One region of the Paenibacillus sp. NRS-1781 genome, then DNA from elsewhere that is predicted to be linked to it. Evidence: riboswitches for the same ligand, from Rfam matches in the RefSeq annotation. Region 1 holds a riboswitch; each other region holds the start of a gene.
The links. Region 1 has a riboswitch for thiamine pyrophosphate ahead of ACIFO6_RS19705 (hydroxyethylthiazole kinase). Riboswitches for the same ligand answer to the same signal wherever they lie in the genome.
Positions count from the first base shown of each region.

Region 1 (5,249 bases):
TGGAACGAGCGTGTGCCCGTTAATAATAACCGGAGCTGTGATGTTCGTCGAGTAATTCCGAGAGTTGTTTAACTCGTACACTGCAAGGGTCGAATTCTTGACTTGAAGCACCACTTGTTTGCCATCGGTAAGGCGATTCATGATAATCTTTTTGGTCGCTTTATCATAGTTCACTTGGTAACCCACTCGTTCACCGATAAAGCGCAACGGGACCATCGTTACCCCATTTATTACTCGTGGTGCCTGAGCCATCATCGTAGTACGACCATCGACATAAGCCGATGTAGATCCTGGTGTCAGGGTGAATGAAGTTGAATATGAGGAAAACGCATTGTTAGAGTTTGAAGACGCTGTGCCAGAAGTCGATGTAGTTGAGCTTGTCCCGGTCGATGAACTACTGGTACCAATCGCTCTATTGCGAATAATTTCCAGCCGATCCAGAAGATCGCTTTTACGTGTCCCGCTCGGCAGATCACTGATTGCGTCCCTGGCAGAGCGCCAGTCGGAGGCATTCAGACTGTTTTCCGCAATTCGCATCAAATCTCTTGCTTTCTCATAGTTCGATGAGCTAGATGATGACGAGGAATAGCTATAACTATCTGCACGTTCTGAGATCTTTACACCGCTTGATTCCCTTCCACTTCTATTGACGCTTGTGACCCTAATCTCATACCAGCGTCCTTCACGTAAATCCGTAATTTTGTAGGATTCAGAGGATGTAGTGCCCCTATAATCACCATCAACATATATTTTCACTTTTTCGGCCTGACTCGGCATATCGTAAGTAATTTTGATCCAGGTATCACTCTTGCTATCTACTTCAAGATTGGATACTTCCGACGAATTAGAGGACGTGCTGTTCGTTGTTGCAGTCAGCCTCACACCAGAGGACAATGCACCTGTGCTTCGCTTGGACTTGATCATAAACGTATATGTCTGGCTTGCCGAAAGATTGTTGAATGTATAGGATGTTCCCGTTGAATCGGTTACCAGCTGTCCGTCCTTATACAGACTGACCGTATTGATTCCGCTGGGCCTCGTCCAGGAAACAGTAGCGCTATAGTTATTAACTGATGTCACAGAAGCTCCTGTTACTTCTGGCACTGTATCGACGGTGAGCGCTGTAGTCGTAACCGGAATACTGACCCCTCCAGATATATTGCCGGATTTGTCCACTGTTTTAACTGTTACTTTATAGTTTGTCGAAGCAATCAATCCACTGAACGTATAGGACGTCCCTGTAGTTCGCTGCACCTCTTTGTCATTTAAATAGATAATGGCTTGGCTCAGGTCAGCATCCTTCGGTAATATATAATTCACAGTAAAAGTGTTGTAGCCCACATTCGCCGCTGTCAGCCCGCTTACCTCTCCTGGTGGTGTCTTGTCCACAGGAGCATCAACGGAAGCTGTTTTAGTCTGTATTATATTACCTTGAGATTCACTCCCACTCTTACCCACTGTCTTTACTCGGAAGGTATATGTCGTATTCGGCTGTAAGCCGCTCAGTGTATAAGAGTTACTTAGAATGTTATCTACATACACGTCGTTGCTGACACCGATCACCTTTACATGGTCAAAATTGATGTCAGACGGGTTGGTCCAAGACAAATTCACCCTTGTTGTATCTAACGGGGCCGCTGTCAGATTGTTCACCTCTGCTGGTGCAATACTCAGAGCAGCGAATTGGCTCGCCACCGCATCCGTCCCTCCCCAGATACCATATCCCGTATTTAAAATCAGTGTAGCCGTTGCGAACGGAGCCATCCATTGGCGCAAACGCTTCTTATTCATGATCTATGCTCTCCTTGATAACAATATGTATTTGTCTAACCCGTAAGCAAGCTTACAAAAATCTACTGCTGCAATACACCATTGGCAATATATGGTGTGAGCAGTAGGTGTCCATTTAATAGTTATCGGAATACTTATAGGAAATGTTTAGATCGTATGATTTATGCTTGATTTCAGAATATCCGATCTAGCGGGCGCACCCTACCGTACTGGCGCACATCGTCCGGCGTTATAGCAAACAGCATATTAAGCAGCTCGATCTGAAGTCGCTCCCGCACCCACGGGATCTAACAGCACGGGTACCCCATCCACAATCATAGACTCTACGAGTTCTTCATTCAACGTACCGATGTTAAGTACAAGCGCCCCCGCAATCCGGGCCATATCTGCGACTTCCTCTTTGGCGTGTGCCATAACTGGTGAAGCGCCGAGCGCGAGCAGTCCGTTCGCTGTGAAATTAGTGACGACCATATTGGTTATATTGTGAATGAGCGGATTCGTATCCCGCATATTATGTAGCAACAACGCCATTGTATCTAACACAAAAAACAACCTTCTTTCTTCAGGAGCCTGTGAAAGACTGTTGGCTTATACATATGTATGCACTTATATCCCTACGCTGGCATTATCCAACAGGTTCACACGGTCTACGACGGTTTAGTCGTACTCTCAGACTGCTTCCACAGGCTCCCGTTATATTTTTAAAAAATCGTGTTTATTTTAATCGAAATTTAGGCGCTTATGTCCAGTATTCCTTATGTATAGAGGGCAATAATTTTTGAAATAATATTGCCCTAAGAAAAAAAATTATGCTTCTGCATACCATAAGCGTTTTTTGCTTCGGATCAAGCTCGTGTTGTCTTTCCAGCAATTGACCGAAAATGACCTCCTTAACGGCTTTTTACGAGAAGCTGAATCGCTTCCTTAACAAGTTTATCTGTATCTCCACCAGCTTCTTGCTCTTCCAATATACAACGTTGCAGATTCTCTGCCACGATTTGGGCAATCGCTTTATCTGATGCGTTGCGTACGGCAGATAACTGGCTTACTACGTCCTTGCAGGACTGTCCTTCATCCATTAAACGAAGCACCCCTCGCACCTGACCCTCAATTCTTCTCAGGCGCGTTTTCAGTTCATCACTATAATTGTAATCCATAAGGTATAGACTCCTTTTTGATTTAATCATATACATGTATAGGTATATTATAAACCAAAAAAATAATTAGGACACCCTAAATGAATAGATTTACCTTGCCCTGCGAAGCATCCCCCAGGTAGGCAGCTACTCCGGCATATTCCAAACCGTCCATCAGCTCTCCCTGTTGCAGTCCTAGCAGATCCATGGTCATAGTACAGGCCACCAGCTTGATCCCCTGCTCTTGCGCCAGCTCAATAAGCTGAGGAAGGGAAAGCGCATTATGCTTTTTCATGACATGCTTGATCATCTGCGGTCCGAGTCCTGCAAAATTCATGTTGGATAATGCAAGCTTTTGGGGTCCGCGCGGCATCATCCAACCAAAGGCTTTTTCGAGTAGTCCCTTATTCGTGCGTACGAGTTCCTCCTTACGCAGCGTATTTAGCCCCCAAAACGTAAAGAAGATGGTCACTTCATGGTCGTAAGCTGCCGCACCATTCGCGATAATAAATGCAGCGATAGCCTTATCCAGCTCCCCGCTGAATAATACGATGGTTGTTTTTTGCTGAGTATGTTCCTGATTCATCCTGTATGCTCCTTTTCACTACAACTTTCTTATTTAAACTCCTAATATGGAACTCCAAATCTTAATGGCAGTAAGAAGGATCAATACCACTAAACTGTATCGCAAAATAACTGGATTGATTTTCGCACTCCATTTGGAACCCAGAGGTGCGCCGATCAAACTCCCCAATACCGTAAAAGTAGTTACGATAACCGGAATATGGCCCGTTGATATTTTGCCAATCACACCGCCAATGGCGGAAATGAACACAATAGCGAGTGAGGATGCAATGGTCGTTCGGGTAGGAATCTTGAGCACGGTTAACATAATGGGAATTAAAATGAATGCCCCTCCTGCCCCTACGACGCCTGATACGATACCGACCAAAAAGGCGGACCCCACCGCGATCCATTTGTTAAACGTAATTTCGCTTGTGGATTGTTCGGATCTCCCTTTATTTGGTATAAGCATGAGTACGACGGCGATCATCGCCAGCACCCCGTAAATGATATTGATCACCTGTTCATCCAGAAAATGAGACACCATTCCGCCGATCAGACTTCCAAGCATAATGCTTGTGCCCATATACAAGACAAGTCCCTTATGCACAAGGGGAGGCTCGTCTTTTTTACTGCGAAAGGCTAATACCCCCGCCAATGAAGCAAAGAAGACCTGAAACATGCTAATCGTGGACACTTCTTGCGCCGAAAAATGCGCTACATCCAAGCCAGTCGGGACAAAAAGCAATAACGGATAATTGATAATGGCTCCGCCTATACCCAGCAAACCGGAAAAGAATGATCCGATCAGACCCAGAAGCACCATAACTCCATACAGAAATATATCCATCATGCACCTACTTTAGTTGTCATGTATGGCACAGCGGTTAGGCCCCATTTCCATGTCTTGTTGTTCTTCTTCCGTTGGTGTTATTTTCCCCATGCCCAATCCTCCGCTTTCCCCGCCAAATCAGGACGGCCAATGGATTGAATGAACAAAATGTCTCCGGTCAGCAGAAATTGCTGATCCACAATGAGGGATGTGCTGCCGATGGTATGACCAGGAGAGTACACTGGCTGGATGTTAATCGTTGTGTTACCAACCGTAATGGCATGGCCATCTTCCAGTTTGGCATAATCAAAAGTCAGCTCTTCAGCGTCTTTGGATGGTAGCCAGTAGGTTGCCCCTACGCTCTCTGCCAGCTTTTTGCCTCCCGAGATATGATCTGCATGTAGATGAGTGTCTATTGTATGTGTGATTTGGGCTCCTTTTTCGCGGGCAAATTGTTCGAAAACATCCGTCATCCGCAGTGTATCCACGACAGCCGCTTCTCCTTCGGAAATGATCATGTAGGAAAGACAGCCTTTGCCGATTCGAACGAATTGAAATAGTTCTCCGCCATTCTGGAGTTCAGCGACTTTGACAGGCTCCAGATATTCACTCCAGCTTTTCATCCCTCCTTGAAGGTAAAATAGTTGGGTCCGGCCGGCTGCAACCAACTGTTCTGCGACAAATATAGAAGACCCTTCCTTGGCGCAGATGACTAGTACTGGTTCATTATCCGGAATTTGCTCCAGTACATGGTCAACGTCATCCAGTAAATCGAAATACGGAAGGTTGATAATCTCAATCTGTTCGCCCTCCACCTTCCAATTGTTAAAATCACTTTCGTTACGGACATCTACGATAAAGAGATGTTCATTATTTAAAATGATTTTAGTCAATTCCTGCGCTGTCATGGCGCTGATTCCTGTTGT
Region 1 is NZ_JBITPI010000053.1:9,055-14,303, reverse strand. Features, by position in the region: gene ACIFO6_RS19710 (fibronectin type III domain-containing protein) at 1-1,791, opposite strand, end outside; partial or broken gene ACIFO6_RS19705 (hydroxyethylthiazole kinase) at 2,047-2,322, opposite strand; TPP riboswitch at 2,386-2,495, opposite strand; gene ACIFO6_RS19700 (metal-sensitive transcriptional regulator) at 2,682-2,948, opposite strand; gene ACIFO6_RS19695 (DsrE/DsrF/DrsH-like family protein) at 3,025-3,513, opposite strand; gene ACIFO6_RS19690 (sulfite exporter TauE/SafE family protein) at 3,547-4,341, opposite strand; partial or broken gene ACIFO6_RS19685 (MBL fold metallo-hydrolase) at 4,437-5,249, opposite strand, start outside.

Region 2 (5,249 bases), on a different contig from region 1:
TGTTCGGGATGAAAGCCAAAGGCGGGTCGTACCAGCCCGGGAAAACGCTCAGATAAGCACAAATTGGCCCGGCTGGAGGCGAGATGCATGGACACGGCTATGACGGCTTCGACGCTGCTATCTGCAAGCGAAGCGAGCAATAGCTCTTGCTGCTCGGACGGATAGCCATCCACATGAATGTGCGCGTCGATTAGAGGCGCCGGTACTGGCGTCGTCGTTGGCGCTGCCGTGTCCAGTTTCTTATTCTTCGAGTCATTCATAACGGCTTGCCCCATTACCTGAAGCATCCTCACGGACGCCTCCAGTGTTGTCCATGTCGCCTTCCAGTCTGTACTTTTCCTCGCGCATCCAGCCTGTCATTTTCCGCTTCCATTCGATAAAGCGCGGGTCGATGGTGATTTCTTCCCTGCGAGGGCGAGGGAAGGGAACGTCTACGATGTGTATCACCGAAGCAGGTCGCGCCGACAGTACATAGATACGGTCGGAGAGCAGCAACGCTTCCTCAATGCTGTGGGTAATAAACAGCACAGAGCGGCGGTTCTTCTCCCACATCCGCAGGAGCCATTGTTGCATGTCTCCGCGCGTCAGCGCGTCCAGTGCGCTGAACGGCTCATCCAGTAGCATCAGCTCTTGCGGACTGAGTAGCGCGCGCAGGAAAGCCGCCCGTTGCTGCATGCCGCCAGAGAGCGTATGCGGATACGCCTTAGCGAATGGGCCAAGCCCAACCTGCTCCAGCCATTGCAGGGCTTCCTTACGGCGTTCGCGTTCGCTGCTGTGCCGAGGCTGCGCTGTTGTATCTTTACGCCGCGCATTTTCCTGCCCGAGCAGCACGTTGTCCAGCGTGGTACGCCACGGGAAAAGCGCGGGCTGCTGGGGCATATAGCTGATATGCCCGCGTTCGCCGGTCACGTCCTGTCCGTGCATACGGATGTGCCCCTGCTGGGGCTTGAGCAGCCCGCCGATGATGTGAAACAGTGTGCTTTTGCCGCTGCCGGACGGGCCGATCAGGGAGACGAATTCCCCAGGTCGAACGCTCAAGGATACATCCTGCAATACAGGCAGCGGGCTTCGCTTTTCCCGGAAGGCCAGGCTAATACCGTCCAGTTCCAAGGCTGGAGAAGTGGAAGAATGCTCCTGCGGTTCCACGGCTCGTTGGACTCGTTTTTCATCAGCCATATTTTGCGGTGATAAGTTAGTAGGATGCAGACTCATACATGCCACGTCCTTTCTTTGGTATCCTTTGATTCCACTTGGAAGCTATTCCTGGTCGGGTTTCCAACGTACCAGCCATTTTTCCAGCAGTAGAATAGCTACGAACATTAACAAACTAAGTGTAACAATAATGCCAATGGCGGCAAAAATCAGATCCGTGCGGTAGGCCGACTTTTGCAGGTTCATATAATATCCAATTCCTTCACTGGCGCCGATCCATTCCGCAATGATCGCGCCCATTACGCTGTATGTGGCGGCAATCTTGATGCCCGAAAATACTTGTGGCAGGGAATGCGGCAGCTCCAGCTTCATGAAAATAGTCATGCGGCCTGCGCCCGACATGCGCATATAGCTCATCATCGTGCGGTCCGTCCTCGTCAGCCCGTCCATGGCCGCTACAGCCACAGGAAAAAAGCAGACCAGTGTAATAACCATCAGCTTGGGCAACACGCCAAAACCAAACCACACCATCAGCAACGGGCCGAGAGCGATGGTCGGAATGTTTTGACTAAGAATGAGCAGCGGATACAGAGCCGATTTGAGAAAAGGGATGGTATGAAGAACAATGGCAATCAATAATCCCGTTGCTGTGCCGATCGTAAATCCCGCCAGCGTTAAGCGAACGGTAGCCCAAGTATGGGCGCCAAGTAGCGCCGACTGGGCCATTCCTTCCTGCACGATTAGGGACGGAGCTGGCAGTAGCCAGGATTCAACATGTAAATAGGAAACCGCTCCCTGCCAGGCGGCTAAAAAGAAGAGGACCGCCACAAGGGGCGGCCATACGCTTTTCCACCAAGAAGCGTTTTTGCCTTTCGGATTCATGGGCGATATTTCTCGGTCAGCTTATCCATGCTGATGCCCTGCGGGTTATGTGCGATTTTGATTTGTGAAATGATGCTTGGACTGCCTGCTTCTGTCAGTGCCTCGTGCATTTCTTTAACCACCTTTAGCAGCTCGTCCAGCTCGCCTTCCATGGTCGTATCCAATGGGTTCACCTGATGTTTGACACCGGAGCGCTGAATAACTTCAATTGCCTTATCTACATATGCGTAAGAGTCCTCGTTATTGGGGGTTTTAGGAATTACTTGAATACTGAGCAGTGTGTTAGCCATGTGAATTCACCTGTCCTTTATTTGGAGTGTTTTTAGGGAAATATGGTGGTTTAAGGGGGGGAGACCGCTTCGCTTCTTCAGATTCAAATGTAACGCTACGCTGCCAACCGCCTTAAAAGCACCATATTTTTGGGTTTTATTGGTGTGGCATTTTTATAAAAGCGAAACAAGCATAAGAACGAAGTAGGCGGAATGGTGCTTTACAAGCGAAGCACCATCCGACTGCGTAGTGGCGCAAAGGCTACTTTTAAGCTCGATTTACAAGATCAGCGCTTGGGCAGGAAGTCGTTGGTGAAGGCTTTATTGACTTCCAAAGGCTTGCTGAGCAGCTTGCGCTCGTACATCCAGTCCGAGTAGTTTTTCCAGACCTCCGTTTTTTGTACGCCCCATTGGGCGGCATCGTCCTGATAACGCGGGCTTAGCCATTTTTGGCTGGCGAGTACCAGCTTTTTATCCAGTTCCGGAACCGCTTTGGTCAAGATGTCTGCGGCTTCTTCCGGGTGAGCGATGGTATATTCATAGCCTTGGGCGGTCGCGTCCATGAAGGACTTGACCAGCTCGGGATCATTTTTAATGGTCTGTTCGTTGCTCACGATGACGGGTGTATAGTAATCCAGACTTTTGGAATAATCTTTTACATACAGCATATCCAGTGGTTCACCCCGTAGTTGGGCTTCAATCCCGGTCCATGCGTAGAAAATCCAGGCAAAGTCGATATCCCGCTTCACGGCTGTAAAATAATCGGCATTGCCCATGTTAATGATCTTCACCTTGCTTACATCGCTCTTGTCTGCGTCCATGATGGATTTCATGACCGCTTCTTCTACGGGCGAACCCCAGCCGCCGTATTTTTTACCTTCAAAATCCTTCGGGCTCTTAATCCCGCGGTCAACCGGGGCTGCGAAGCCTGATGTATTATGCTGAATGACCGCAGCGATGGATACGAGCGGTACCCCTTGCGTACGAGCTTGTGTGACGCCCTCCTGATAACTGATACCAAAAGGTACAGCATTGGAAGCAACCATTTGATCGGCTCCGCCCGAACCGGGCTGAACGATCTGGACATTCAAGCCTGCTTTTTCGTAAAATCCTTTGTCCTTGGCGACATAGAGTCCCGTATGATTCGTATTTGGCGTCCAGTCGAGCACGACTTTTACATCCTGGAGTCCCTTGGTCGGGGAGGTCGCTTGGGTATTGGCGGCAGGAGCCGCACCTTGTGGCGCAGAGGAGGAGCTTCCGCCGCAGGCGGTCAGAGTCAGGGTCATGAGCAACAGGCTGATCAGCCCCAGGCTTAACATTTTCATGCGCTTCATCGTTGTTTTCTCTCCTTTTATTACCCGTAATCCGTCGGATCAGACAGCTTATGTTTCCCATTTTACAAAAATAACTTCTGCCGGACGCTATCTGTTCCAACAACAACATCATCCTCAACAAAAAAAAGCGCCCCGATGTTCCGGGACGCTTGCGCTTGTATATACCAAAGTAAGGGATGGCCCACCGTAGTAAGAAAAAGGGGGCGCATCTTGCTTAAGCATTCCTACGCTGGCATTACCCAGATCAGGTTGTAAGGGTCAGTGTCTTGGGACACACTCTCAGCCGGCCGATTCCAGCACCCCTGGCATTGTATAGTCAAATGGGTTATTCATTCGGGTTTACTACGACGATTATATGCCTAGAAGGCGGGTCTGTCCAGCATGGGGGAAGAAGTGACGGTTCATTTGCCGCACGTCAGGGTACACTTTTATTGTGAGCTTTGTTCTGAAAATGACTATGATCCTTCGGTTCAAGGCATGGCATTCACAGGAATTCTAATTTGCGAAAAGGAGTTGTTGTACCGTGGGTAAAACGGAAACATTGGATCGCAGCCAACTGGAACAAGCCATTGTAAAGGCTTTGGATAACAACAAATTTTGCTCGTTGGGTACGGTGGAGGGCGGCAAGCCGAAGGTACGCTATATGGCTCTTTTTAACGAAGGGCTGAACATTCATCTCGCGACAGATCGCAAAACACATAAGGTGGAAGAGCTGAAGGATAATCCAAACGCTTATCTGCTGCTGGGCTATGAGGTTGGCGGTACGAAGGAAGTCGTGGAGGTTGAGGCTACTGTCCGGGTAACAGCTGACGAGGAACTCCGTAAACAAGTGTGGAATGATTCGCTAAAGGAATGGTTTTCTGGCCCAGATGACCCCGATTATGTCATTCTGGATGTGAATCCGACTCGTATTGAGTATATGGGTAAGCAAAACGGACGTCAGGTTTGGGAGAAATAGAACGGTTAGAATATGAGGAAACCAGCAATTCTCCGAGTTATTTGGGAGGTTTGCTGGTTTTTTAAGTTTACGGAAAATTAATTATTTTTTCATAAATAAATGGAGTAAATGACTACTCATTTGTCCGTCATTGGATTAAAATAGGAATGGTGGGTTCAAAGCTTACATATATGTGCAAAAGCATGTGTATGACGCCTACACCTTAATGAGGAGGGATATATTTTGATATTTCATAAAAAATGCTTTAGAGGGCTTACAGCAGTAGTTGTAGCCTGTAGCATGCTGGTGTTTTCGGCCGCTCCGTCCTGGGCTGCCAGCGAATCCAAGGATAGCGGTACAGTGAATTTGCGCATCATGGAAACAACAGATATTCATGCGGCCTTGATGAATTACGATTACTATGCGGACAGGGAAACGAATGAATATGGCTTGATTAACACAGCTGGACTGATTCAGCAGGCGCGCAGTGAAACAAGAAACAGCCTGTTGTTCGATAACGGCGACTTGTTGCAGGGCAATCCACTAGGTGATTATATGGCCAGAAGCAAAGCCTTCGAGAAAGAGGGCGGAGTCCATCCGGTCTACAAGATGATGAACTTGATGGGCTATGATGCGGCTACGGTGGGGAATCACGAATTTAACTATGGTCTCGAC
Region 2 is NZ_JBITPI010000038.1:52,576-57,824, forward strand. Features, by position in the region: gene ACIFO6_RS14345 (TatD family hydrolase) at 1-260, opposite strand, end outside; gene ACIFO6_RS14350 (ABC transporter ATP-binding protein) at 253-1,212, opposite strand; gene ACIFO6_RS14355 (ABC transporter permease) at 1,258-2,034, opposite strand; gene ACIFO6_RS14360 (MTH1187 family thiamine-binding protein) at 2,031-2,324, opposite strand; gene ACIFO6_RS14365 (ABC transporter substrate-binding protein) at 2,591-3,637, opposite strand; TPP riboswitch at 3,842-3,951, opposite strand; gene ACIFO6_RS14370 (pyridoxamine 5'-phosphate oxidase family protein) at 4,161-4,595, shown strand; gene ACIFO6_RS14375 (bifunctional 2',3'-cyclic-nucleotide 2'-phosphodiesterase/3'-nucleotidase) at 4,875-5,249, shown strand, end outside.
Region 2: it holds a riboswitch for thiamine pyrophosphate, as region 1 does, so the genes downstream of both, ACIFO6_RS14365 (ABC transporter substrate-binding protein) here and ACIFO6_RS19705 (hydroxyethylthiazole kinase) in region 1, are expected to answer to the same signal.

Region 3 (5,249 bases), on a different contig from region 1:
AAAGCCAAATGTGTTACTGCTGGATGAGCCTACCAACTATTTGGATGTAGAGCATATTGAATGGCTTACACGTTATCTGAGGGATTATCCATATGCGTTTATTCTTATTTCTCATGATACTGAATTTATGAATCAGGTCGTTAATGTCATCTATCATCTTGAATTTGCCAAGCTGACCCGTTATTCAGCCAACTATGAAAAGTTCCTTGAAATGGCAGACCTGAACAAAAGCCAGCATATTGAAGCTTATGAGAAGCAGCAGGATTTTATTAAGAAGCAGGAAGATTTCATTCAACGCAATAAGGCGCGCGCCTCTACGTCAGGTCGGGCGAAGAGTCGTGAGAAGCAGCTTGATCGAATCGAGCGCATTGATAAACCGGAAGAAGCGGCTAAGCCAACATTCCAATTTAAAGAAGCGCGTGCGAGTGGGAAAACGGTGTTTGAGGGTATTGATTTTGAAATTGGCTACACCCATGCTCTGTTGCCTAGAATGTCCATGACGATTGAACGTGGCGATAAAATTGCGATTGTGGGCTATAATGGTGTCGGTAAATCGACATTGCTCAAAACCATTCTGGGAAAAATTCCGCCGATCAGCGGCAAGACCTATCAAGGGGATTTCTTGCAGTCAGCTTATTTTGAGCAAGAGGTACGAGCAGAGAAAGTTACACCGATTGAGGATGTGTGGAATGAATTCCCGCACTTGAACCAGCATGAAGTACGGGCGCATTTGGCGCGTTGCGGTTTGAAAAATGAGCATATCACCCGTCCGCTATCCGCGCTCAGTGGTGGTGAGCAGGCCAAAGTCCGCCTATGCAAACTGTTAATGCGGGAAAGCAATTGGGTGCTTTTCGATGAGCCTACCAATCACTTGGACATCAAAGCGAAGGATGAGCTGAAGCGTGCCTTGAAGGAGTACAAAGGAACGGTGCTGCTCGTATCTCACGAACCGGACTTTTATGAGGATTGGGTAACCAAAACGTGGAATGTGGAAGAATGGACAAGTAAAGTCAACTAAATATCCAGTTCTGTACCAAGCTTCACAAGAAGCAGGGTTTGCAGGATTAGGAAATTATGCTAAGCTATCTTTAGCTGATACAATAAAATAGTTACACTAGGGGAGCCGCCCATGCGGCTGAGACGGAATAACCGGATTTCGGACCCTTTGCACCTGATCTGGGTTATGCCAGCGTAGGGAAGTGAGCGCCATACAAACGAGGTAACGAATTTATTACTTTGTTTGTATGTGGGACGATATACGTATACGGATATAATGATCCGTTTGGTTATTGGACGTACGTTAAACCACTTCCTTCGGGAAGTGGTTTTTTTGCGTTTTCGTTCGTATTCATATACCGTACCCCTTCATTTTTTTGCTGGTAAACGTGGTTAGTCCATAACGTATAGCACGATATGAGACTGTAAAGATACAGGGTCAGCTTACAACCATTTAGTCCATTGTGAGGTGAGAATAAGATCGAATTGCACGTAATTACGATGGAAGGCGACTCCAGTGCACATGCACATACTGCCCAGGTGGCTGCTGCTATTCATCCGTATGTTCATTATGTACATGTGCGCTTGAAGCAGAAGAGCGCATCTGAATTGCTCGATTTAACCCGCAGTATGGTGAATCGAGGAGTTCCTTTACAGCAAATTGCAGTAAATGACCGGGTGGATGTTGCTTTGCTGACCTCCGTTGGAGCTATCCAGCTACCGGCTGACGGATTACCTGTTGCAGCTGTCAAAAGCTTACTCTCAGAGGATATGCGCTGTGGGGTGTCGGTGCATTCCTTGGAGGAGGCACAGGCTGCCGAACGGGCAGGAGCGCATTATGTACTCTATGGACATGTGTATGAGACTCACTGCAAGCCTGGTGTTACTCCGCGAGGTATAGCACAGCTTGAGCGCATAAGCAGGTTGTTGAGCATCCCTGTGATTGCTCTAGGCGGCATACAACCACGCCATATTCACGAGCTGTATACTGCGGGTGCAAGTGGAATTGCCGTAATGTCCGGCATCTGGAAGGCAGAGTTCCCTGTTGCGGCTGCGAGGGCATATAGGCGGATGACAGATCGAGTAGTTCACGGCCTGTAGTGGTGAAACGAAAATAGGAGTTTGCTGCAAGCACAATCGTAAGTGGAGGGGAGAGATGAAACATATGCCAGAGATAAAAACAAAGGCACCAGCTATTGGACACGCTGAATGCTTGATCATTGGTGGAGGTGTTATCGGTAGCTCGATTGCTTATCATATGGCCAAGGAGGGGCGCAGTACGATATTGCTGGAGCGCTTCATTCCGGGCGAGGGAGCCTCAGGAGCTGCGGTCGGGATGCTGGCAGCAGAGAGTGATGATTTCACCGACCCGGAGTTGGCACAGTTCGCTCGCTCAAGCCGGGATGCATTTCCCGAGCTGGTTCGTGACCTAGAGCGTTTGTCCGGTGTTCAGGTAGAATTCCGAACAGAAGGATTTGTGACCCCCTTCCGGTCTGAAGCCGAGGGACAAAGACGCTGGGCTGCGGCTATTGCGCGAGAGGATGATCATCCTGTTTGGTGGGATGCCAAAGAATTGGCCCGCCGAATTCCAGGTTTGGATGGTCAAGCGATCGGGGCTATATACCGCTCAAAGGAGACGCAGATTTCTCCGGTCCAGCTTTGTTGTGCTTATGCAAGGGCAGCTACGGTGCTCGGAGCAACAATATGGACGGGTACACAGGCTGAGTATCTCATAGTACAGCATGGGCGAATTTGTGGCGTACAAACAAACAGAGGCATTTTTTCCTGCGAACAGGTCATTATTGCTGGAGGCTTGGATAGTATGAGGCTGCTGGAGCAGGTTGGTTTTGAATATCCGCTTTATCCGGTCAAGGGTGAGGCTATTGCTATCTCCTTGAAGGATCATCCCTTGGAATATACCATCTACGCCGATGATATTTACTTGGTGCCCAAGCGGAATAACGAGCTTTGGATTGGAGCGACGAGTCTGCCGCATCAGCATGACAAAGAGGTGACCATTGGAAGCCTGGAGGCGCTGCTGGCCCGTGCTTCTGCCTGGCTGCCTCGTGTCCGTGAAGCCTCTTTTTTACGCACTTGGGCGGGCTTGCGTCCGCAGGCAGCGGCGCGGCGTCCTTGTATTGGGCCTGTTCCCGGCGTTGAAGGAGTATATGCCGCAGTCGGGCACTACCGGAACGGCGTGTTGCTGAGCGAAGCTACCGGGTTTGCGATAGCAGCTCTGTTAAAAGGGGTTGGTGTGGCTGAGCTTGGAATAAGCGGCTTTTCTCCTGAACATATAAAGGAGGCGAGTAAATGAAGCTGACGATTAACGGTCAGAGCATGACCTTTTCCAGTCGGATCATTCATGTGGATCAACTGCTGAAGGAGCTGGATTTGAAAGTGAAAACTGTAGTAGTGGAGCTGAATCGTCACATATTGACTCGTGAGGATCATGATGAAGCGATACTGAAAGATGGAGATAGATTGGAAATTATACATTTTGTGGGAGGTGGTTAATGATGTTAACGATTGGTAAAGCATCTTTTACGTCAAGGCTGTTATTGGGTACAGGAAAATTCGTCGATCTGGATATTCAATCCAAAGCTGTGGAAGCTGCGGAGACCGAAATATTAACATTTGCCGTGCGAAGATTAAATCTGGAGGAACGGGATAAGCAACATTTTCTAGATACACTGGATTTGAGTCGTTATGCACTGCTTCCCAATACGGCAGGAGCGACAACGGCGGACGAGGCAGTGCGCATCGCTAAGCTGGCGAGAGCCTCAGGTCTATGCGACATGATTAAGGTGGAGGTCATTGGGGATAGCAAGACATTGCTGCCTGATCCTTTTGAAACACTCAAGGCTAGTGAAAAGCTGCTGGAGGAAGGTTTTATCGTGCTGCCCTACATATCAGATGATGTGATTCTGGCCAAAAGGCTGCAAAAGCTTGGCGTACATGCTGTTATGCCTGGAGCTTCACCTATTGGTACAGGACGCGGCCTGCTAAACCCGTTTTCATTAGAGCTAATAATTGAGCAAGCGGAGGTTCCGGTTATCGTCGATGCCGGCATTCGCTCGCCTGGCGATGCGGCAATGGCGATGCAACTGGGGGCAGATGCCGTACTTTTGAATACAGCTGTATCAGGAGCTCAGGACCCTGTGAAAATGGCTGAGGCGATGAAGCTGGCTGTTTGCGCGGGCAGATATGGTTTTGAAGCGGGCATGATTTCTGTACAGCGTTATGCCTCGGCAAGCAGCCCGACAGAAGGCTTGGTTCAGGCATGAAGGCGACTGAAAAAACGGGTGTGCAAGTACAACCCAATGATCGTTATTCCAGACAAGAAAGATTCGCCCCTTTCGGGCCGGAAGGACAACGCCGGCTGGGTTCGTCCCACGTACTGATCATTGGTGCTGGAGCGCTGGGGACCGGGATTGCGGAAACGCTCGTTCGCGGAGGCGTAGGCACAGTGACCATCGCAGACCGGGATTATGTGGAATGGAGTAACTTGCAGCGCCAGCAGCTTTTTCAGGAGAGTGACGCCGCAGAGAGGTGCCCCAAAGCAGTAGCTGCCCAGCGAAGACTACAGGAAATCAATTCGGAAACGATCATACACGCACAAGTTCTGGATGTCGGGGTAGAGGAATTGGAGGAGCTGATTCAGGGAGTAGACCTCATTATGGATGCCACCGACAACTTTGATACCCGGTTACTTATGAACGATGTGGCACAAAAGCATCGCATTCCCTGGATTTATGGGGGATGTGTTGGCAGCTATGGTGTAACCTATACCATTTTACCAGGGAAAACGCCTTGTCTTCATTGTCTGCTTGGAACTGTACCGCTTGGCGGAGAAACCTGTGATACCGTGGGGATCATTCCACAGGCGGTGCAGATGGTCACGGCCAACCAGACCACGGAAGCCTTCAAGCTACTTGGTGGATACCGTGTTGATCTCAGGGGCAAGCTGCTTTCGTTTGATTTGTGGAAAAATGAGCATGTAGCGATAACAGTGGATAGCGTCAAAAAAACGGATTGTCCTTCTTGCGGTAGCCACCCGACGTATCCGTATTTGTCGGCAGCCCATCGCCAGAAAATAGATGTGCTGTGCGGCCGGGATACCGTTCAAATTAGACCAGCAGAACCGAGACAGGTGAATCTTAAAGAAACAGCAGACAGGCTGGCTTCTTTGGAAGAGGGAACAGTGGAGCAAAATCCGTTTCTGGTTTCTTTTAGTGTTGAGACGCACCGTTTGG
Region 3 is NZ_JBITPI010000063.1:107,076-112,324, forward strand. Features, by position in the region: gene abc-f (ribosomal protection-like ABC-F family protein) at 1-1,018, shown strand, start outside; TPP riboswitch at 1,107-1,215, shown strand; gene ACIFO6_RS21760 (thiamine phosphate synthase) at 1,483-2,097, shown strand; gene thiO (glycine oxidase ThiO) at 2,162-3,310, shown strand; gene thiS (sulfur carrier protein ThiS) at 3,307-3,510, shown strand; gene ACIFO6_RS21775 (thiazole synthase) at 3,513-4,280, shown strand; gene ACIFO6_RS21780 (ThiF family adenylyltransferase) at 4,277-5,249, shown strand, end outside.
Region 3: it holds a riboswitch for thiamine pyrophosphate, as region 1 does, so the genes downstream of both, ACIFO6_RS21760 (thiamine phosphate synthase) here and ACIFO6_RS19705 (hydroxyethylthiazole kinase) in region 1, are expected to answer to the same signal.

Region 4 (5,249 bases), on a different contig from region 1:
ACCATACACCTAATCCTCATTTTGGACACATATGACCATCTTCCTGTTTTATGTAAAAAGCGTTTTAATTTGAAAAAATGCGTTTATAATGATTGAAACATTACCAAGCAGTCTACCCGGTATTACGGCATCAAGTACATACGAATAGTCCTATACAGACGTCCTAAGCAACTCAATCTGAATTTGACAAAATGGAATTGGAGGAACTACCTACATGAATACAATGAATTTAACTGTACACACCTTGATGCCCTTTCATCACCAATACCAACGTGCCAACGCAGTGAGTATGCAGAAGAAGGAAGACAGCTCGGAGAAGAAGCTCAGCTTTCAGGACATTTTGAATGAGAAAATGGGTAAAAAATAAAGCAGCCGTTTATCCGGTTAGATGATCCCGCTTTACATAAGCTAAAAAGCCGTGGCCCCTACATCATCTGTAGAGAACCACGGCTTTTGTTATTCATGTGTTTATAAGTTTAAGGATTTACTGCCCGGCATCCCGATACTGCTCTGCCTTCTCACGCATCCCGGCGGCTACCGCTTCTTCGGTGTCCAGCCCCTTATCTGCCGCATAGGCGCGAATGTCCTGCGTGATACGCATACTGCAAAACTTGGGACCGCACATTGAGCAAAAGTGTGCTTCCTTGGCTCCCTCTGCTGGCAGCGTCTCATCATGGTAGGACAAGGCCCGCTCAGGGTCGAGCGAAAGATTGAACTGGTCGCGCCAGCGGAATTCAAAGCGTGCCTTGGACAAAGCATCGTCCCGCTGCTGCGCCCGTGGATGGCCTTTGGCCAGATCGGCTGCATGTGCCGCAATTTTGTACGTAATGACTCCTTCACGAACATCATCCTTGTTCGGCAGGCCCAAATGCTCCTTCGGCGTCACATAGCACAGCATGGACGTCCCGAACCAACCGATCATTGCCGCCCCAATCGCCGAGGTAATATGATCGTAGCCGGGCGCAATATCCGTCGTGAGCGGTCCCAGTGTATAAAAGGGAGCTTCCTTGCAAATCTCCATTTGCAGGTCCACATTCTCCTTGATTTTGTGCATCGGGACATGTCCCGGCCCTTCAATCATAACCTGAACATCATGCTTCCAGGCAATCTGCGTTAACTCGCCCAACGTATCCAGCTCAGCAAACTGTGCCTCATCATTCGCATCATAGATACTGCCTGGACGTAGACCGTCTCCGAGGGAAAAGGACACATCGTAGGCTTTCATGATTTTGCATATTTCTTCAAAATGCGTGTACAAAAAGTTCTCCCGATGGTGCGCAAGACACCAAGCCGCCATAATCGACCCTCCACGGGACACAATTCCCGTCATTCTGCTTGCCGTCATCGGAATATACCGCAGCAGCACGCCCGCATGAATGGTGAAATAGTCCACGCCCTGCTCCGCCTGCTCAATCAGCGTGTCACGATACAACTCCCATGTTAGCGCCTTTGCTTCGCCGTTCACCTTTTCAAGCGCCTGATACAGCGGTACAGTCCCAATCGGCACAGGGGAGTTACGGATGATCCATTCACGCGTCGTATGGATGTTACGGCCTGTGGACAGGTCCATGACCGTATCCGAGCCCCAGCGTACAGCCCAGGTCATTTTTTCCACTTCCTCCTCGATGGAGGACGTAACCGCAGAATTACCAATGTTCGCATTAATCTTCACGTGAAAATGACGACCAATCACCATCGGCTCACTTTCCGGGTGATTGATATTTGAAGGCAAAATAGCTCGCCCTGCCGCCAACTCCTGCCGCACAAACTCAGGCTCTACCCCTTCGCGGATGGCCGCAAATTCCATTTCGGGCGTAATGATCCCTTGCCGAGCGAAATGCATTTGCGTTACAGTACGCCCTTGCCGCGCACGGAGCGGACGGTTGGTGACGCCGGGAAATTCAGCCGTCTCCCGTTTGGAGCCGGGTTTCAGCCCGTTATCCTCCGGCTTGACGGCACGCCCCTCGTAAGCCTCCACATCGCCCCGTTCCAGTGCCCAGGCTCGCCGTAATGGAGGCAAGCCCTGACGGATATCGACCTGATAGGCTTCGTCGGTCATGGGACCGCTCGTATCGTACACACGTAACGGCTCATGCTGCTCCGTGCCCTGTGGCGTATGTGTGGGATGTAGCGCGATTTCACGCTCCGGCACGGCAATGCCCGGCCGCGTGCCTTGAATATACACCTTGCGGCTCCCTGGAAAGGGCTTTACCCCTCCGGTCTGTTCATCCACTGCGTTCCCTGCTGTTCCCTCTGTTTCTGTCGGTTTCATTGTCCAATCCTCCCGTTTCGATGAAATGACACACCGATCCGAACCACCCCAGGCTGGCTGATCTATGCAAAAAAGCCGGTTCCCCAGGGAACCGGCTAATCTAACGAAACAGCTATCCAGACGGCTACGCACGCGGAAACATACTCCGATGCGTTGCCGTAGACAGCGGCTGCGTATACATTTCAATGGCCGATTACTTCCCTACGCTGGTATGATCCAGATCAGGTGCAAAGGGTCCGGAATCTAGTGCGATTCCATCTCAGCCCGGCATTACAGGCTCCCCCAGTAACTCTGTTAATTCTATTCGTATGAGGCGGCTATATAGGACAACCCGCCATCCCCATCAGACTACTTCAAATTTGCGGCTTTGGCAACCCTTCCCTGGTCCCTTTTTCCAAAAATTATGGAAGCATAAGCCCCATTTCCTTGGCAGCCTCGATCAAAATCGGTGCAAAATCATGCAGCGTCTCGGGCGCTAGTCGGCTGACCGGACCGGATACAGACAAGGCCGCAGCGACCTGTCCCTTCCGATTCACGATAGGCGCAGCCACAGCAGCAGCGCCCGGCTCACGTTCCTCATAGCTGGTCGCATAGCCCTTCTCGCGAATATCCTGCAATTGAGCCTTATAAACCTCCGGATCTACCGAGGGCGGCCATTCGTCCCCGCTTAGCAGGACTTCCAGCTCCTGCGGCGGCATAAAGGCCGCCAGTACCTTGCTGGAGGCTCCTACAGCCAGCGGCATGCGCGCACCCACTGGCGCAACGCGACGGATCGCCTGATTGCTCTGCACGGCCTGAATGCGGATACGCATGCTGCCATCGCGCAGGTATAGGCTGACCGTTTCGCCCAGACGGTCACGCAATCCTTCCATCGCTGGCTGTAACAGGATCGCCGGCTCGTCGCTTTGTGACAGATGGGTGGATAGCTCCCATATCCGGATGCCAAGCCGATATTTTTCCGTTGCGGGATTCCGAACGACAAAGCCCCGATCCTCCAGCGTGGTCAGCAGCCGATGGACGGTACTTTTATGTAAACCAATTTTGGAGGCAATCTCTGTCAGGCCCAGATCGGAATCTCCGGTAAAACACATCAGTATATCAAGCGCACGCTCCACGGCGCGAACGGTTAATTTACGGTCTTCCATTGTGAACCGCTCCTCTTTGTTCCATATTCGTTTCACACCATGAAACATGGTTACATAAATTATATAGAATAGTCGTGGCTACTGTAAACCAATGTTTTTGTGACAGCCATATTACAGAACGAGGACAAACATCGACAATTCTTTGCATCATTTTTACTTTTCCGGTTCAGCCGTTGACTTTGGATAACACGCATCATACGATAATAGGTATCAATACGGGCATAGACTATCATTTTCAAGTGAAATTGTACCTAGAATTATATGAAACGAAGTTCATTTTTATATAAGGAGGCTCTTACATGATTTCGACATCCCAGCGCAGCTCTCAGCTACAGCATGCTGTCCAGGAGCCGTCCACCCCACTGATCAATCCCCGGCTGCTGCGGATCAAGCATGTTGTCATTGCCTTGCTGCTGTCGGTCGTATTTTTTCTATTGTTTTGCTTTATTACCCTGCACGCCTATATCGCATGGGTACTGACGAATCCAGCTGTCGCGCCACTGTACTCGAACCCGATGCAGGCCAAAGGAATGCCCTACGAGGATGTCAGCTTCCCCGCCAAGGACGGCAGCCGGATGGTGCAGGGCTGGTATATCCCGGCAGATCAATCGAAGAAAACGATTATTTTCAGCCACGGTTATGGGGCCAACCGCGAAGAAAGCTGGATTCCGATGTATGATCTGGCCCATTATGCCCACCGTTTGAATTTTAACGTTGTCATGTTCGATTACGGATTCGCATCACAAAATAACAAAGCCGTCGCAACCGGAGGCAAAGCGGAATCCCAGCAGCTTCTCGGGGCGATCCAGCTTGCGAAGCAACGCGGTTCCTCGGAGATTATCGTATGGGGCTTCTCGATGGGGGCAGGAACTGCTCTTCAGGCGGGCTTGCAGACCAAGGATGTGGACGCCATGATTTTGGACAGCACCTTCCTGCTGGAGCCGGATACACTGTACCATAACATTCATAATCAAATTGATCTGCCTCGCCATCCGTCTCTGGAAATTCTGGAGCTGCTGTTTCCAGTCTTGAACGGTACCAGCCTGCATCAGATTCCATATCAAGAGGTCAAAGCAGAAAACTATCCGTTCCCGATCATGTTCGTACATGGGACGCAGGATGAAAAGGCTCCTTACCCGATTGCGGAAAAGCTCGCTGCCAATCAAACCAACCCGCTTTCCAGTGTATGGATTGTCAAAAAAGGGCTGCATGAGCTTATTTTCAGAGAGCATCCACGTGAGTATTTGCGGCGGGTATCGACGTTTTTAAGCGGTGTACAAGAGCTGGAGGACAAGAAAATGATCGCTAATGCCAGTAAACAAACGACTACGAAGTAACGCTTCTATTGTAGAAGCCATACTCCTTTTAATATGGAGAAGCCCGTCTATGGACACTTAGCCCGTGTCGAAGCGAGGCTTCTTTTTTGCGTCCAACTATGTATTCATTGTCCCACATTACATGTCCGTGCCGGATCGGGGAGTTTATAGACATATTCCCGATGAGACGGCGAATATACTGGGTACGTATGCATCCGGGTCAGGTTCTTGGGACCAGCCCGGATAGCCATAGTGGGATACGGGAGGTAAAAACGATGCTGAGTACTTACGGGTCTTTCCTGCCCTTACGTGTGCTGGAGGAAATCCGGCATTGGAAGCAGCAGGAAAGCTGGCATGTGGAAGTAATTAAGTCCGCTACAGAGGGGCTGGAGCCTGATTACGTGCGGCTGCTGGATGACTGGAGGACGGTATTCGAGCAGACGGAACGCACCGCTATAGAGCTGCTTGAAGAGCAGCGAAGCGCCCTTGATCCGGCAGATCAGGCGTGGCATCGTC
Region 4 is NZ_JBITPI010000012.1:6,430-11,678, forward strand. Features, by position in the region: gene ACIFO6_RS03575 (hypothetical protein) at 215-367, shown strand; gene thiC (phosphomethylpyrimidine synthase ThiC) at 485-2,272, opposite strand; TPP riboswitch at 2,454-2,566, opposite strand; gene ACIFO6_RS03585 (IclR family transcriptional regulator) at 2,674-3,417, opposite strand; gene ACIFO6_RS03590 (alpha/beta hydrolase) at 3,717-4,754, shown strand; gene ACIFO6_RS03595 (hypothetical protein) at 4,819-4,980, shown strand; gene ACIFO6_RS03600 (Fe-Mn family superoxide dismutase) at 5,009-5,249, shown strand, end outside.
Region 4: it holds a riboswitch for thiamine pyrophosphate, as region 1 does, so the genes downstream of both, thiC (phosphomethylpyrimidine synthase ThiC) here and ACIFO6_RS19705 (hydroxyethylthiazole kinase) in region 1, are expected to answer to the same signal.